DNA from 3 places in the Rhizobium oryzihabitans genome. Region 3 is predicted to be linked to each of the others. Evidence: riboswitches for the same ligand, from Rfam matches in the RefSeq annotation. Region 3 holds a riboswitch; each other region holds the start of a gene.
The links. Region 3 has a riboswitch for cobalamin ahead of G3A56_RS18790 (ABC transporter substrate-binding protein). Riboswitches for the same ligand answer to the same signal wherever they lie in the genome.

Region 1: linked by a shared signal. The riboswitch ahead of bluB (5,6-dimethylbenzimidazole synthase) and the one ahead of G3A56_RS18790 (ABC transporter substrate-binding protein) in region 3 are both predicted to bind cobalamin.
Region 2: linked by a shared signal. The riboswitch ahead of nrdH (glutaredoxin-like protein NrdH) and the one ahead of G3A56_RS18790 (ABC transporter substrate-binding protein) in region 3 are both predicted to bind cobalamin.

What each region holds. Positions count from the first base shown of each region.
Region 1 covers NZ_CP048632.1:479,312-483,890, reverse strand. The annotation lists gene G3A56_RS02870 (DUF2865 domain-containing protein) at 1-820, shown strand, start outside; partial or broken gene bluB (5,6-dimethylbenzimidazole synthase) at 1,049-1,749, opposite strand; cobalamin riboswitch at 1,823-2,007, opposite strand; partial or broken gene G3A56_RS02860 (TolB family protein) at 2,205-3,034, opposite strand; gene G3A56_RS02855 (glyoxalase superfamily protein) at 3,220-3,597, shown strand; gene G3A56_RS02850 (NAD+ synthase) at 3,851-4,579, opposite strand, start outside.
Region 2 covers NZ_CP048632.1:2,162,041-2,166,619, reverse strand. The annotation lists gene G3A56_RS11300 (ATP-binding cassette domain-containing protein) at 1-269, shown strand, start outside; partial or broken gene G3A56_RS11295 (nucleoside triphosphate hydrolase) at 266-894, shown strand; cobalamin riboswitch at 1,027-1,251, shown strand; gene nrdH (glutaredoxin-like protein NrdH) at 1,506-1,727, shown strand; gene nrdI (class Ib ribonucleoside-diphosphate reductase assembly flavoprotein NrdI) at 1,739-2,137, shown strand; gene nrdE (class 1b ribonucleoside-diphosphate reductase subunit alpha) at 2,125-4,311, shown strand; gene nrdF (class 1b ribonucleoside-diphosphate reductase subunit beta) at 4,328-4,579, shown strand, end outside.
Region 3 covers NZ_CP048635.1:453,854-458,432, forward strand. The annotation lists gene G3A56_RS18780 (ABC transporter ATP-binding protein) at 1-536, opposite strand, end outside; gene G3A56_RS18785 (FecCD family ABC transporter permease) at 533-1,561, opposite strand; gene G3A56_RS18790 (ABC transporter substrate-binding protein) at 1,558-2,580, opposite strand; cobalamin riboswitch at 2,747-2,981, opposite strand; gene G3A56_RS18795 (GNAT family N-acetyltransferase) at 3,021-3,899, opposite strand; gene argE (acetylornithine deacetylase) at 4,129-4,579, shown strand, end outside.

The DNA of each region.
Region 1 (4,579 bases), on a different replicon from region 3:
TGCGCTGGTCGATGCGCAGAGCGAACGCGCCGCCATCATCCGCGACCGTGACGATGCGATGGCAGCGCAGCGCAGCGACGACGGCGACATCAGACGCCAGCGCATTCTCGCCGCGCTCGACGCCAATGGCTGCAGCCCCCTTCCGGAAACGGAAGCACAGCTGCCGCCGGCTCCCGATGTCACGCGTTACCCCGATGCCTTCCGCCAGCAGGAAAATCAGCCGGGACAGGCCGGGCTTTCGCCCTATCCCGGCTCCGCCGGGGAAGGTGGGCTTAGAACCCTCTGCGTGCGCACCTGCGACGGCTCGTTTTTCCCCATTGCCGCCAATGCCTCGCCGCTTGATTTTCGCGCCCAGGCGGAGCAATGCCAGAAAATGTGTCCGGGAACAGAGACGGAGCTTTATTTCCACTCCATGACAGATCAGGAAACCGCCGACATGGTGTCTGCCGAAACCGGAAAACCCTACAAGGACCTGCCAACCGCCTTTGCCTATAAAAATGCCTCGGCAAAGGCACCGGGCTGCGCCTGCAACATGGCCGCCTATCACGACGAGATGCAGAAGCAGGAAGAGGCAGCCCGGCCGGAAGCCGAAAAACCCTATTCCGGCATCACCACCATCCCATCACCGCAAGGCGACAAGGCTCAGAAACCCGCAGAGCAGCAGCAGGCCGCAAAGCCGCCGGAACAACCGGTACCGGAACGGGACTACGATCCGAACAACAGCAAGGTCCGTGTCATCGGCCCGAAATTCCTGCCCGATCAGACTGGTCGGATCGACCTGAAGAACCCCGCGCTGAAGGGTATACAGCCGCAGCAATAGCGTGCTGTGGGGCCTCCCCCCTTAGGGCGGTCAGTTATGGAGCGAGCGCGTGCAGCTTGTTTCTTCTCCCCGACGGGGAGAAGGTCGCGGCAGCGGGATGAGGGGCAAGGGTGAGGTTTCATCGCTGACGTCGCCCCCTCATCCGACCCTTCGGACCACCTTCTCCCCGGCGGGGAGAAGAAACAGGCGGCAACGCTTTGCCTCTCACAGGCGAGCCCCAGCCTCCCTCTACCGCCCGCCCCACCGGTTGCGAAACACCAGTTCCTCCAGCGGCACGCGCTGACGCCAGCCCTTCACCGCCAGTTCCGGTTCGGTGTAAAGCTCATCGACGCGGCCGAGGCAGAGCCAGGCGACGATTTCGATATGGTCGGGGATTTCCAGAATGGCGCGAATGTCGCTGTCGTGGAAAATGCTGACCCAGCCGACGCCGATGCCTTCGGCGCGGGCCGCCAGCCAGAGGTTCTGGATGGCGCAGACGGTCGAATAGACATCCGTGCGCGGATTGTGGGTGCGACCCAGCACCACCTTGCCGCCACGCGTCGGATCGCAGGTGACGCAGATGCTGAGCGGCGCCTTGCGGATGCCCTCGAGCTTCAGGCTGCTATAAAGCGCCTGCTGCTCGCCTTCAAACAACGCCGCCGCTTCCTCATTGGCGCGGCGGAACGCCACCCAGGCCGCCTGCCTGACCGCGCCGTCGGTCACAAGCGTGAAATTCCACGGCTGCATGAAGCCGACCGAGGGGCGGAATGCGCCGCCTTCAGCAAACGCTCCACCACATCATCCGGCAGCGGATCGGGCAGGAACTGATCGCGCACATCGCGGCGGGTTTCTATGGCACGGTAAATCGCCTCGCGCTCGGCGCTGGAAAACGGGCGGGCAGGCGAAAGCGCGTCATCTGACGGGTTGCGCGCAGACGGATCGATCGGCATCGTTTATCCCCAACAATGCGAAGGCCGGGTGAAACACCCTGCCTTTTTCAACAACCTGCCGCCGTCCGCGCGGTGCGGTCTATCCTGTCAGGCCGGTCTTCTGACTAGGCTTCATCCGCCCCTCTCGCCTTCCCGAATAACTTCAGTGGCATTAAGAAAAAGGGCATCCACCTCACAGCGTTGGGCACGTTCCGGTCTTTCACCGGATTCCCGATTCTCCCGCCATAAACGGCGGGCACCTGACAAAAGAGCTATGGGCAAGAAACCTTGCCAATGCAAGCATCTTGGCGGGTGGTGCGGCAATGTGGCCATGGCATGCCTCACCCGTCATTCCGGCCTTGAGCCGGAATCCAACCAGCCCAAGTCCTTGGGCTGAGACGAGTCTTTTCACCGCGCAGACGCGCGTCTACCGGATTCCGGCTCAAGGCCGGAATGACGGGTCCTCCTTTACCGCATCACTCCACGGGGAAATAACGCACATACGCAAACTCATCCCCATCCGGCGACCAGTTGGGGGAATTCATCGTTCCCTGCCCGCCAAACAGCTCGAACAGCGTCTCCACATTGCCGCCATCCATGTCCATCAACCGCACGCGCACATCAAGATCGCGCGGGTGGTCGAAGACATCGGCGTCGTAGGAAACGAAGACTACCTTGTCACCCCTGGGGACGGGTGCGGGAACCAGTCGCCATAAGCGCTGTCGGTGATGCGCTCGACGCTGGAGCCATCCACCCGCACGCGCCAGATCTGCATCAACCCGGTGCGGCTGGAATTGAAATAGATCCACCCGCCATCCGGCGAATAATCCGGCCCGTCATTGCGGCCCTCACCATGGGTAAGGCGCGTTTCAACACCGCTGGCTATATCCATGGAATAGATGTCGAAAACCTGATCGCGAATGCCGCAATAGGCAAAGCTTTTCCCATCCGGCGACCAGCCGTGCCAATAGGACGGAAGGTTCCTTGTCATCAGCCGCGGCGTGCCGCCCGTCGATGGCAAAAGGTAGATGGCGCTCTTGCCAAACTCCACCTTGTCGGAAATGGCATAGAGCGAACCATCAGGCGAAATGCCGTGGTCGTTGTTGCAGATCGTGGCAAAGCCGGTATCGACTTTCTCCGGCGCAGCATCACCGGCAAGAGACAGGCGATAGAGCAGCCCTTCGGCGTTCAACAGCAGATATCTGCCGTCCGGCGACCAGTTCGGCGCCTCGAACAGCTCGGATGTCTGCCACACCACCCGCATCTGCCGGGTGCGGATGTTGAAGATTTCGATTGAGCTGCGCATGCTGCCTCCCGGGCCTGTCGATAGTTCGGAACGGCGCGACGCAGATATTCCATTTGCATCCGCCACCACCGTGATTATGATCCTAGGGCCGCAGGCACCGTCCTGCAAATTCAAATCGGAAAAAACGCCAGCGCTCCGGCACCGCCCGCACCGCTTCCCGTTTCTCCCAGATCCGAGGTTCCGCGATGAATACCATCGCCGATCACGGCATCCGGTTCGGCCGGATCGCCGCAATGCTTCCTGTCAAGAACATCGAAAAAGCCCGTGATTTTTATGTCGGCGTGCTGGGTTTCGAAAAGACCTTCGAAAACGGCAATCCCGTCGGCTTCATGATCCTGAAACAGGGCAATGCCGAGCTGCACCTGACATTGCAGCCCAGCCACAAGGCTGCGCCCTTCAACGTGGCGCATATGATGGTGAGCGATGTCGATGCGCTGCATACGCTCTGCAAGAGCCAGGGCTTGCGCATCATCAAGGGCCTGCAGGACAAGGATTACGGCCTGCGCGCCTTTGTGTTTGAAGACCTGGATGGCAACCGCATCGATGTGGGGCAGGCTATTTGAGATGAGCGAACGGCGCGGGGTTTTCTCCGCGCCGCTTGTTTAAACACGAAGGTTTGTTGTGGAACGAGCGCATGCCATTTGTTTCTTCTCCCCGCCGGGGAGAAGTCCGCGGCAGCGGGATGAGGGGGCAAGGGTCGAGATATTCGGCAACGTTACCCCCTCATCCGACCCTTCGGGCCACCTTCTCCACGGCGGGGAGAAGAAACGAGCGGCAACCCCGAGCAAAACATCCCCTACCAGCGCCTTCCTTCAATCACCGATCCCGAAACCGGTTGGTAATCGGATAACGCCGGTCACGCCCAAAGTTCTTCTTGGTGATCTTCACGCCCGGCGCCGATTGCCGGCGCTTGTATTCGGCGAGATAGAGCAGATGCTCCACCCGGTGTACCGTCGCCACGTCATGGCCGCGCGCCAGAATCTCCTCAACCGACATTTCCTTCTCGACGAGGCATTCCAGAATGTCGTCCAGCACCGGATAGGGTGGCAGCGAATCCTGGTCGGTCTGGTTGGGACGCAATTCGGCCGACGGCGCCTTGGAGATGATGTTGGCGGGGATCACCTCACCCGAAGGCCCGAGCGCGCCCGGCGGCACATGGGCGTTGCGCCAGGCGGAAATGGCGTAGACCTGCATCTTGTAGAGGTCCTTGATGGGATTGAAACCGCCATTCATGTCGCCGTAGAGCGTGGCATAACCCACCGACATTTCCGACTTGTTGCCCGTCGTCACCACCATGGAGCCGAACTTGTTCGAGACGGCCATCAAAATGGTGCCGCGTGTGCGGCTTTGCAGGTTCTCCTCGGTAATGCCCTCTTCCGTACCTTCGAAGAGATCTGACAGTGCCGAGAGGAAGCCCTCCACGGGCTCGACGATCGGCACGATATCGTAACGGCAGCCCAGCGCTTTCGCGCAATCGGCGGCGTCCTTCAGCGATTCCTCCGATGTATAGCGGTAAGGCAGCATGATGCAGCGCACCCGTTCCTC
Region 2 (4,579 bases), on a different replicon from region 3:
TCGTCATCCTCGACGAGCCGACCGCAGCACTCGGCGTCAAGGAAAGCCGCCGCGTTCTGGAGCTTATTCTGGATGTGCGCTCGCGCGGGTTGCCGATCGTTCTCATCTCGCACAACATGCCGCATGTTTTCGAGGTTGCGGATCGCATCCATATCCACCGGCTGGGCAAGCGCCTGTGCGTCATCAATCCGAAGGATTACACCATGTCCGACGCCGTTGCCTTCATGACCGGCGCCAAGGAAGCGCCAAAGGAAACGCTTGCCGCATGACGCTGAAGCTTGAGACGATCGTCGAAGACGTTCTTCGGCGGGCAGAGGGCCAATCCCGTTTCATCATCGCCATTGCCGGTCCCCTGGGGCCGGCAAATCCACGCTGGCGGATGCGCTCTGCGACGCTCTGCTGGCGCGGAGCGAAACGGCTGCCGTCCTGCCGATGGATGGCTTTCATATGGACAATGGCATTCTCGAAGAGCGGGGGCTGCTGCCGCGAAAGGGCGCTCCCGAAACCTTCGATGTGCGTGGTTTCCTCGATATCGTCTCCGCCGTTCGCAAGGGCGGACAGGAGGTGCTTGTTCCGGTTTTTGACCGTTCCCGCGAAATTGCCATCGCCTCCGCCCGTGCTATCCCGCCAGAGACACGCTTTGTCCTTGCCGAAGGCAATTATCTCCTGCTGAATGAAGCGCCCTGGACCACGCTTTCCGACAGCTTTGACCTCACCATCTTCGTTGGCCCGTCCGTCGCGGTGCTCGAAGAGAGGCTGCGGAACAGATGGCAGGGTTACGGTCTCGATGCGGCTGCGATCCACGCCAAACTTTTTGAAAACGATCTTCCCAACGGAAAAAGGGTAATCGAGAACACCCGCCCCGCCGATATTCGCATCGATATTTGGGAATAGATTAACGCTTTTCCCGTCTTGAGCGGCAACTCCATTTATCGTTAAGCCTTTGTTGACTCTGTGTTGAATCTTTTTGATCCACAGGGTGGGGCTTTTCCATGTCTATTTATTGACGAGAAAATTTCCTCATATACTATATGTGGTGTTCGAGGTTCTTCCGATTCGCAAGCGTCGGGAGCTAAGACGGGAATTCGGTGCGTAACGCCATTAATGGCGGAGCAAGGCCGAAACTGCCCCCGCAACTGTAAGCGGTGAGCATCGTTCCGATTTGGGTCACTGGAGCCGAAAGCTCCGGGAAGGCCGGAATAGATGTTGTGACCCGCAAGTCAGGAGACCTGCCTTGAGCGCAAACGTCCACGGGCGGGGTGTCCGGAGGAAGGTGTTGACGCAAATGATTTGCGTGCGCCCTTTTCTGCCCCCTCCAGAACAAGCTTCGGGGTGAAGTCATGCCAGTGCATTTTTTTGAGTTCCTGCGCTCGTCGGCGTAGAGAATGATTTTCCACGGCTAAAGGCCGTGCCCGCCACCTGAATGACAGAACCATCGCCAACCGATTGCGATCGCAATCGGCAATGTTGAGCCGTGTGCAAAAGCGGCTTCGAAAGAGGAAATCATGACCGTCACCGTTTACAGCAAGCCCGCCTGCGTCCAATGCACCGCCACCTATCGCGCACTCGATCGCATTGGCGTGAGCTATGAGATCGTCGATATTTCCGAAGATGCGGATGCGCTCGATCACGTTCGCGGCCTTGGTTACATGCAGGTTCCGGTGGTCGTCGCCGGCGAGCGCCACTGGGCGGGTTTCCGTCCAGATATGATCGGCTCGATCAGCTGAGGCGGCGGGCGATGGGGCTGATCGTCTATTATTCCAGCCGGTCCGAAAACACGCATCGCTTCCTTCAGAAACTGGGACGACGATTGTTTCGCCTGCCGCTGGGTGCCGAGGAGGAGGTGCCGCATGTGTCGGAACCCTATGTACTCGTCACCCCCACCTATGGGGGCGGCGGCACGAAAGGGGCCGTGCCGAAACCGGTGATCCGGTTCTTGAACGAGCCCTCCAACCGAAACCTCATTCGCGGCGTCATCGCGGCGGGAAACACGAATTTTGGCGCAGCTTTCGCATCCGCCGGAGATATCGTCTCGCGCAAATGCGCGGTGCCGTTTCTCTATCGCTTCGAGCTTCTCGGCACGGAGGAAGATGTCGCCAATGTCAAACATGGATTGGAACGATTTTGGACACGCTGACCTCGAGCGCGCTGCGCAAGGACGCCAAACAGCCGGTAGCCGCAAGCCAGAAACCGGTCGATACTGGGCTGGACTACCACGCGCTGAACGCGATGCTGAACCTCTATGACGCGGATGGAAAAATCCAGCTCGACAAGGACCGCCTTGCGGCGAGGCAATATTTCCTCCAGCACGTCAACCAGAATACCGTCTTTTTCCATAACCTCAGGGAAAAGCTCGATTATCTGGTGACCGAAGGATATTACGAGCAGGAGGTGCTGGACCAGTATTCCTTCAATTTCGTTCGTGACCTCTACGATGAAGCCTATGCCCGGAAATTCCGCTTTCCGACCTTTCTCGGCGCCTTCAAATATTACACCTCCTATACGCTGAAGACCTTCGACGGAAAACGCTATCTGGAGCGTTACGAGGATCGCGTCTGCATGGTGGCGCTGGCCCTTGCGCGTGGCGATGAGCAGCTTGCCCGCGATCTGGTCGATGAGATTATTTCGGGCCGCTTCCAGCCGGCAACACCGACCTTTCTCAACGCCGGCAAGAAAAGCCGTGGTGAGCTGGTCTCGTGTTTTCTGCTGCGTGTAGAAGACAATATGGAGAGCATAGGCCGCTCCATCAATTCGGCCCTGCAGCTTTCCAAGCGCGGCGGCGGCGTGGCGCTTTCCTTGACCAATATTCGCGAATTCGGAGCGCCGATCAAACAGATCGAGAACCAGTCGTCCGGCGTCATTCCGGTGATGAAGTTGCTGGAAGATTCGTTTTCCTATGCCAACCAGCTCGGAGCACGCCAGGGTGCTGGCGCGGTCTATCTGCATGCCCACCACCCGGACATCATGCGCTTCCTTGATACGAAGCGCGAAAACGCCGACGAAAAAATCCGCATCAAGACCCTGTCGCTCGGCGTGGTGATCCCCGACATCACCTTCGAACTCGCCCGCAACAACGAGGATATGTATTTGTTCTCGCCCTATGATGTGGAGCGGGTCTATGGCGTGCCGCTGACCGAGATTTCGGTCACCGAAAAATATCATGAAATGGTCGCCGACAGCCGCATCCGCAAGAAGAAGATCAAGGCGCGTGAGTTCTTCCAGGTCATCGCCGAAATCCAGTTTGAAAGTGGTTATCCCTACATTATGTTCGAGGATACGGTGAACCGCGCCAATCCGATCGCCGGTCGTATCAGCATGAGCAATCTCTGCTCGGAGATTCTTCAGGTCAGCGAAGCGAGCGAGTTAAACGCCGATCTGTCCTATAGCCATATGGGCAAGGATATTTCCTGCAATCTCGGCTCGCTCAACATTGCATCAGCAATGGATTCGGCAGATTTCGGCAAGACGATCGAGACCTCCATCCGGGCGCTGACGGCGGTTTCGGATATGAGCCACATCTCTTCCGTACCCTCGGTGGAAAAGGGCAATGATGCCAGCCACGCCATCGGGCTCGGCCAGATGAACCTGCACGGTTATCTGGCGCGGGAGCGCATCTTCTATGGTTCCGAAGAAGGCGTCGATTTCACCAATATCTATTTCTATACGGTGACCTACCACGCCATCCGCGCCAGCAATCGCCTTGCCGTGGAAAGGGGCCAGAGCTTCAAGGGCTTTGAAAACTCCAAATATGCCTCGGGCGAGTATTTCGACAAATATACCGACCGGGAGTGGCTGCCTGCGACGGAAAAGGTCCGCGACCTCTTCGAAAAAGCCGGCATTTCCATTCCAACGCAGGAAGACTGGAGGGCATTGAAGGAGGCCGTCATGGCTTCCGGCCTCTATAATCAGAACCTCCAGGCCGTGCCGCCCACCGGCTCGATCTCCTATATCAACCACTCGACATCCTCGATTCATCCGATCGTCTCCAAGATCGAAATCCGCAAAGAGGGCAAGATCGGCCGCGTTTATTACCCGGCTTCCTATCTCTCCAACGATAATCTCGAATATTATCAGGATGCCTATGAGATCGGTCCGGAAAAGATCATCGATACCTATGCGGCGGCAACCCAGCATGTCGATCAGGGCCTGTCGCTGACTTTGTTCTTCCGCGATACGGCGACGACGCGCGATATCAACCGCGCGCAGATCTACGCCTGGAAGAAGGGCATCAAGACGATCTACTACATCCGTTTGCGCCAGATGGCGCTGGAAGGCACGCAGGTTCAGGGCTGCGTTTCCTGCACGCTCTGAATTGAGGGACAAGAGAATGAACATTGCCGTAAAACCCGTGTCCCGCATTCGCGCGGTCAACTGGAACCGTATCGAGGACGACAAGGATCTCGAAGTCTGGAACCGCCTGACATCGAATTTCTGGCTGCCGGAAAAAGTGCCGCTCTCCAATGATATCCCCTCCTGGGGAACGCTGAAGCCGGAAGAGCAGAAACTGACGATCCGCGTCTTCACCGGACTGACTTTGCTCGACACCATCCAGAACGGTGTCGGCGCTGTGCGCCTGATG
Region 3 (4,579 bases):
TCGAGCAGGCCGATCTGGTGGCCGATGTCGAGATGGTTGGTCGGCTCGTCCAGAAGCAGGATATGTGGCTCCTGCGCCAGCGCGCGGGCGATGTGCAGCCTCTGCCGTTCGCCGCCGGAAAGGTGATGCCAGCTTCGATCCGCCTTGTCCGCCATGTCGACATTTTCAAGCGCCGCATCGACGATGGCGTCATCCTTTGACGACCATGCGGAAAGCGGACCGAGATAGGGTGTGCGTCCAAGTTCGACAGCCTGTCGCGCGCTGATACGTTCGGTGGTTTCGGCCTGCTGCTCCACGAAGGCGAGCCTGCGGGCAAGCTCGCGCCGCCCGAATGAGGCAAGCGGCTCCTCGCCAAGCGTGACGTGACCTCTGCGCGGTTTGCGGATGCCGGCCAGCATGGAAAGAAGCGTGCTTTTGCCCGAGCCGTTCGGCCCGATAATGCCGAGGAACTGGCCGGAACCCACATCCAGCGAAACGCCGCGGACGATTTCGATGTTGCCGGCATGGAAATGCAGATCGTAGGCGGACAATCTCATGACCGCCCCCTTTTCTGCCCGAGGATGAAGGCAAAGGCGGGCGCACCGACGAGCGCGGTGATGACCCCGATCGGCAGGACCTGGCCGGGAATGACGATGCGGGAGAGAATATCGGCGACGATCATGAAAATCGCACCGGTCAGCGCCGTCACCGGCAGCAACAGCCCATGGCGAACGCCCACGAAGATGCGCGCCGCATGCGGAATGACGAGGCCGACGAAGCCGATGGAGCCGACCAGCGACACCATGACCGCCGTCATGATCGCCGAAACCGAGATCAGCACCGCATAGACCCAGCGCACGGGGATGCCAAGCGAGGCTGCGGCCTGACCGCCGAAGGCGAAGGCATCGAGTGCGCGGGCATACCAGAGGCAGACCGCAAGACCCGCAAGGCTGACCGGCAAAGCCAGCCAGGCATCCGGCCAGCGTACCCCCGAAAGATTGCCCAGAAGCCAGAACATGATGCCGCGCGCCTGTTCTGCATTGGCGGATTTGGTGACGATGAAAGACGTCAAGGCGTTGAACAGCTGCGAACCGGCGACCCCCGCCAGAATGATGGCGCTGTTGCCGTGTCCGGCCCTGACCGCCAGAAGGCTGACCAGCGAAAAAGCGACAAAAGCACCGATCAGAGCGCCTGCCGGCATCGTCAGGAACCCGGCGCCGAAGCCCAGAAGCGCCACCGCGACGGCGCCAGTGGACGCACCGGCGGAGATGCCGAGAATATAGGGATCGGCGAGCGGATTGCGCAAAAGCGATTGCAGCACCGCACCGGCGAGCGCCAGCGAAGCACCGCAACAGGCGGCGACGACGGCGCGGCTGAGGCGGTAACTCCAGACGATGCCCTCATCCAGCGGCTCCAGCGGATAACCCGCGTGGAAGACACGGTTGGCGATGGTTTTCGCCACCACATCGAACGGAATGGCGGTTTCGCCGATGGCCGCACCGGCCATCAGCGCAACAAGCAGCAGGGCGAGTGCGGCAAAAGCCAGACCCACCCTGCCGAGATGGACGGAAAAACCGTTCACTTGGCGAGGCCGGCGGCGGAAATCGCCTCGGCCAGCGTTTCGATGCCCTCAATCGTGCGGATGGTCGGGTTCATCGCCTGCGCGTCCATGTCGAAGACGTGTTTGTCCTTGACGGCCGGCATGATGCTGGCAACCGGATCGGTCGCAAGGAACTTGCGCTTGACGGCAACATCATCGGCGGGGAAACGGCGGCGATCCATCTGGCCGGCGACGATCACGGTCGGATTGGCCTTGGCGATGGTTTCCCAGCCAACGGTTGGCCATTCCTCATCGCTTTCGATGACATTTTTCAGCCCGAGCGCGGACATGATGTAACCCGGCGCACCCTTGCGGCCGGCCACATAGGGATCGATATCGAGCTCGGCGCTGGAGAACCAGAAGACGGCGGAAAGCTTGCCATTCGCCGATGCAATCTTGGTGCGGGCTGCCTCTTCGCGCTTCTTCAGGTCGGCAACAACTTCCTCGCCGCGGTCCTGCACGTTGAAGATCTTGGCGAGGTCGCGGATTTCCTGATAGATGAGGTCCATGGTGAAGACGGTGTTGCGCACGCCATCGCCGCCGCCGGAATTGTCCTTGCCCATGCAATCGGCGGGCGAGGTATAAACGGGAATACCGAGCTCGGCGAATTGCGCCGGTGTTCCGACAACACCCTCCGGACCGATCTGCCACTGGAACTGCGTCGTCACGAGGTCCGGCTTCTTGCCGACCACGGCCTCGAAACTCGGATCATTGTCAGCCAGCCGCTCGACCTTTGCATTGGCCTCCTCGTAACCCTTCAGAACCGGGCCGATCCACAGCGCCGTGCCAACCACCCTGTCGGCAACACCGAGCAGATAAAGAACCTCGGTCGTGCTCTGGCCAACGGAGACAGTGCGCGAAGGCGCCTGCCTGAAGGTGATATCCTCGCCGCAGCTGTTGATCGTCAGCGGATAGACGGTCTCAGTGGCATGGGCCGTGCCGGCGGCAAATGCGGCGGCCATAAGAGCGGCAGTAACCGGCAGGTGTTTGAAATGAAACATATGTTCTCCAGTCTAAATTGGGTGGCTTGATCCGAAGCGGCGCGTATCAAAACGTGTGGCGACAAACGGACGGCGTGTGTGGAGATGGAGAACGGGGCACGGAATACGTTTCCGCAGACGGAAAGGTCATAATCAGCTCCTCTTCCGGGCATCCCCGCCCGTAACGATGGTCCATATTATGACGGCAGGTCTCCTGGCTCGCGAATATGCACCGTTCATCTGCCTTCCCGTATCCCGGAGGATACAGTGGCATGACGCTTTCAGGCGTCACGGGGATGAACGGCAATCCGCTTACAGTTGCGGGGGCAGCCACGGCATTGGGCGAAAAAGATCACCCGCACCATGTTCCCTATTAATCCCTTTGCCCTTCGGCTTCAGGAACCGTCGGTTTCTGACATACGGGCCAAGCGGCGGGGCGTCAATTGCGATAGTGCCGCAGCTCAGCACAAAGACGGGCCTGCCAGCGCGAAAATTTTCGCCGCGCCCGAGCCGACCGGTTGAGGCCCATCTTTCGACATGGTGGTCAGCGTCTCGATCACCACCAACCCGGATTGCACCAGAAAATCGGTGAAAAGTCCGCTGTCGCACACGGCATCGAGGCGCACCAGCTGATCATCCAGATCGGCAAAATGCCGCTGGACCAGCGCGATCGCATCGGTTTCCTCGCGCGCAACGACCGGGCCGACGATGTGGCCCCGCCCCGCCACTCGGCGCAATGCAAAAGCGATGAGGTGATCCGCCTCAAACAATCCGTAACCCGTATTCTCCTTCAGAAGCCGCTGGAGGACGCCACGGCGCGAGACGCCAAAGGCTAGCCGGTCGATCGCCACCACGTCCGCCAGATGATCTTCCGACAGTGGCTCGATCCTTCTTTTCTTACCAGGTGTGGGCATTTCGACAGGACACAGCGGCTTTCCCCGAAGGAGATGCACTTTTTCCGTATCTCCCACAAAGCCGAGCCCGGAAAACAGCCGCCGCGACACGTCCGTCGCATTCAGCCGCAGGGAGACGGTGGGGAATTTCGCGATCAACTGCCGCACCAGCCATGGTGCGACGCCCTGCCCCTGCAGGCGTGGGGAAACGATGACCATGCCGAGTGTTGCAAAACCCTCGGCATAGGGAAAGAGCATCGCGGTTGCGACAACGCGGTCAATCTCGTCCAGCGCGGCAAGTCCAACGCCGCACTGGCGCAGGAAACACCATTCATTTGCGTGATAACGCCACCCGACAGCCATGGAAAGCGCATGCAGATGATCGGCATCCATTTCGGCGATATCCACCGTCCGCAACTCGAAACTATCGACTTTGAGCAGGTCCATACCAAACGGCCCTCATCCCTTCTGCGCGGAACCGTCATTCGGTCCAGGCAGCCCAGCCACGACACCCGAAGATAACCAGCCTCACCAGCACGAATTTCCTGAAAGCACTGGAAGGACACAACAATCTACCGAAATCATCCGCATTTCGGCAGATAAACGCCGCAGACCATTCTAAGCTTTTGCGATGACAATCCGGTCAAGCGTAAGCGGCCGGCCAGCGGAGACGGCCATGAACGCAATCGAAATCCTTGAGCGTCTTGTCGGTTTCCCATCGGTGGTTGGCACCGCCAATGGCGACATTGCCGGATGGATTGCCGATTATCTGGAGAGCCACGGCGCGAAAGTATCGCTGCTGCCGGGGCCCGAGGGCGACCGCGCCAATCTGTTTGCCACCTTCGGACCTGCCGACGCCGCCGGCTATGTTCTGTCCGGCCACATGGATGTGGTTCCCGCCGGAGAGCCGGAATGGTCTTCCGATCCCTTTACGCTCAGAACCGAAGGGGACCGTCTTTACGGACGCGGAACCACCGACATGAAGGGCTTCCTGGCCACGGTTCTCGCTGCAGCTCCGGCTTTTTCACGCATGGCGCTGAAGCGGCCCATACACATTGCCTTTTCCTATGACGAGGAGGCGGGCTGCCGTGGCGTTCCCCACCTCATTGCCCGATTGCCGGAGTTGT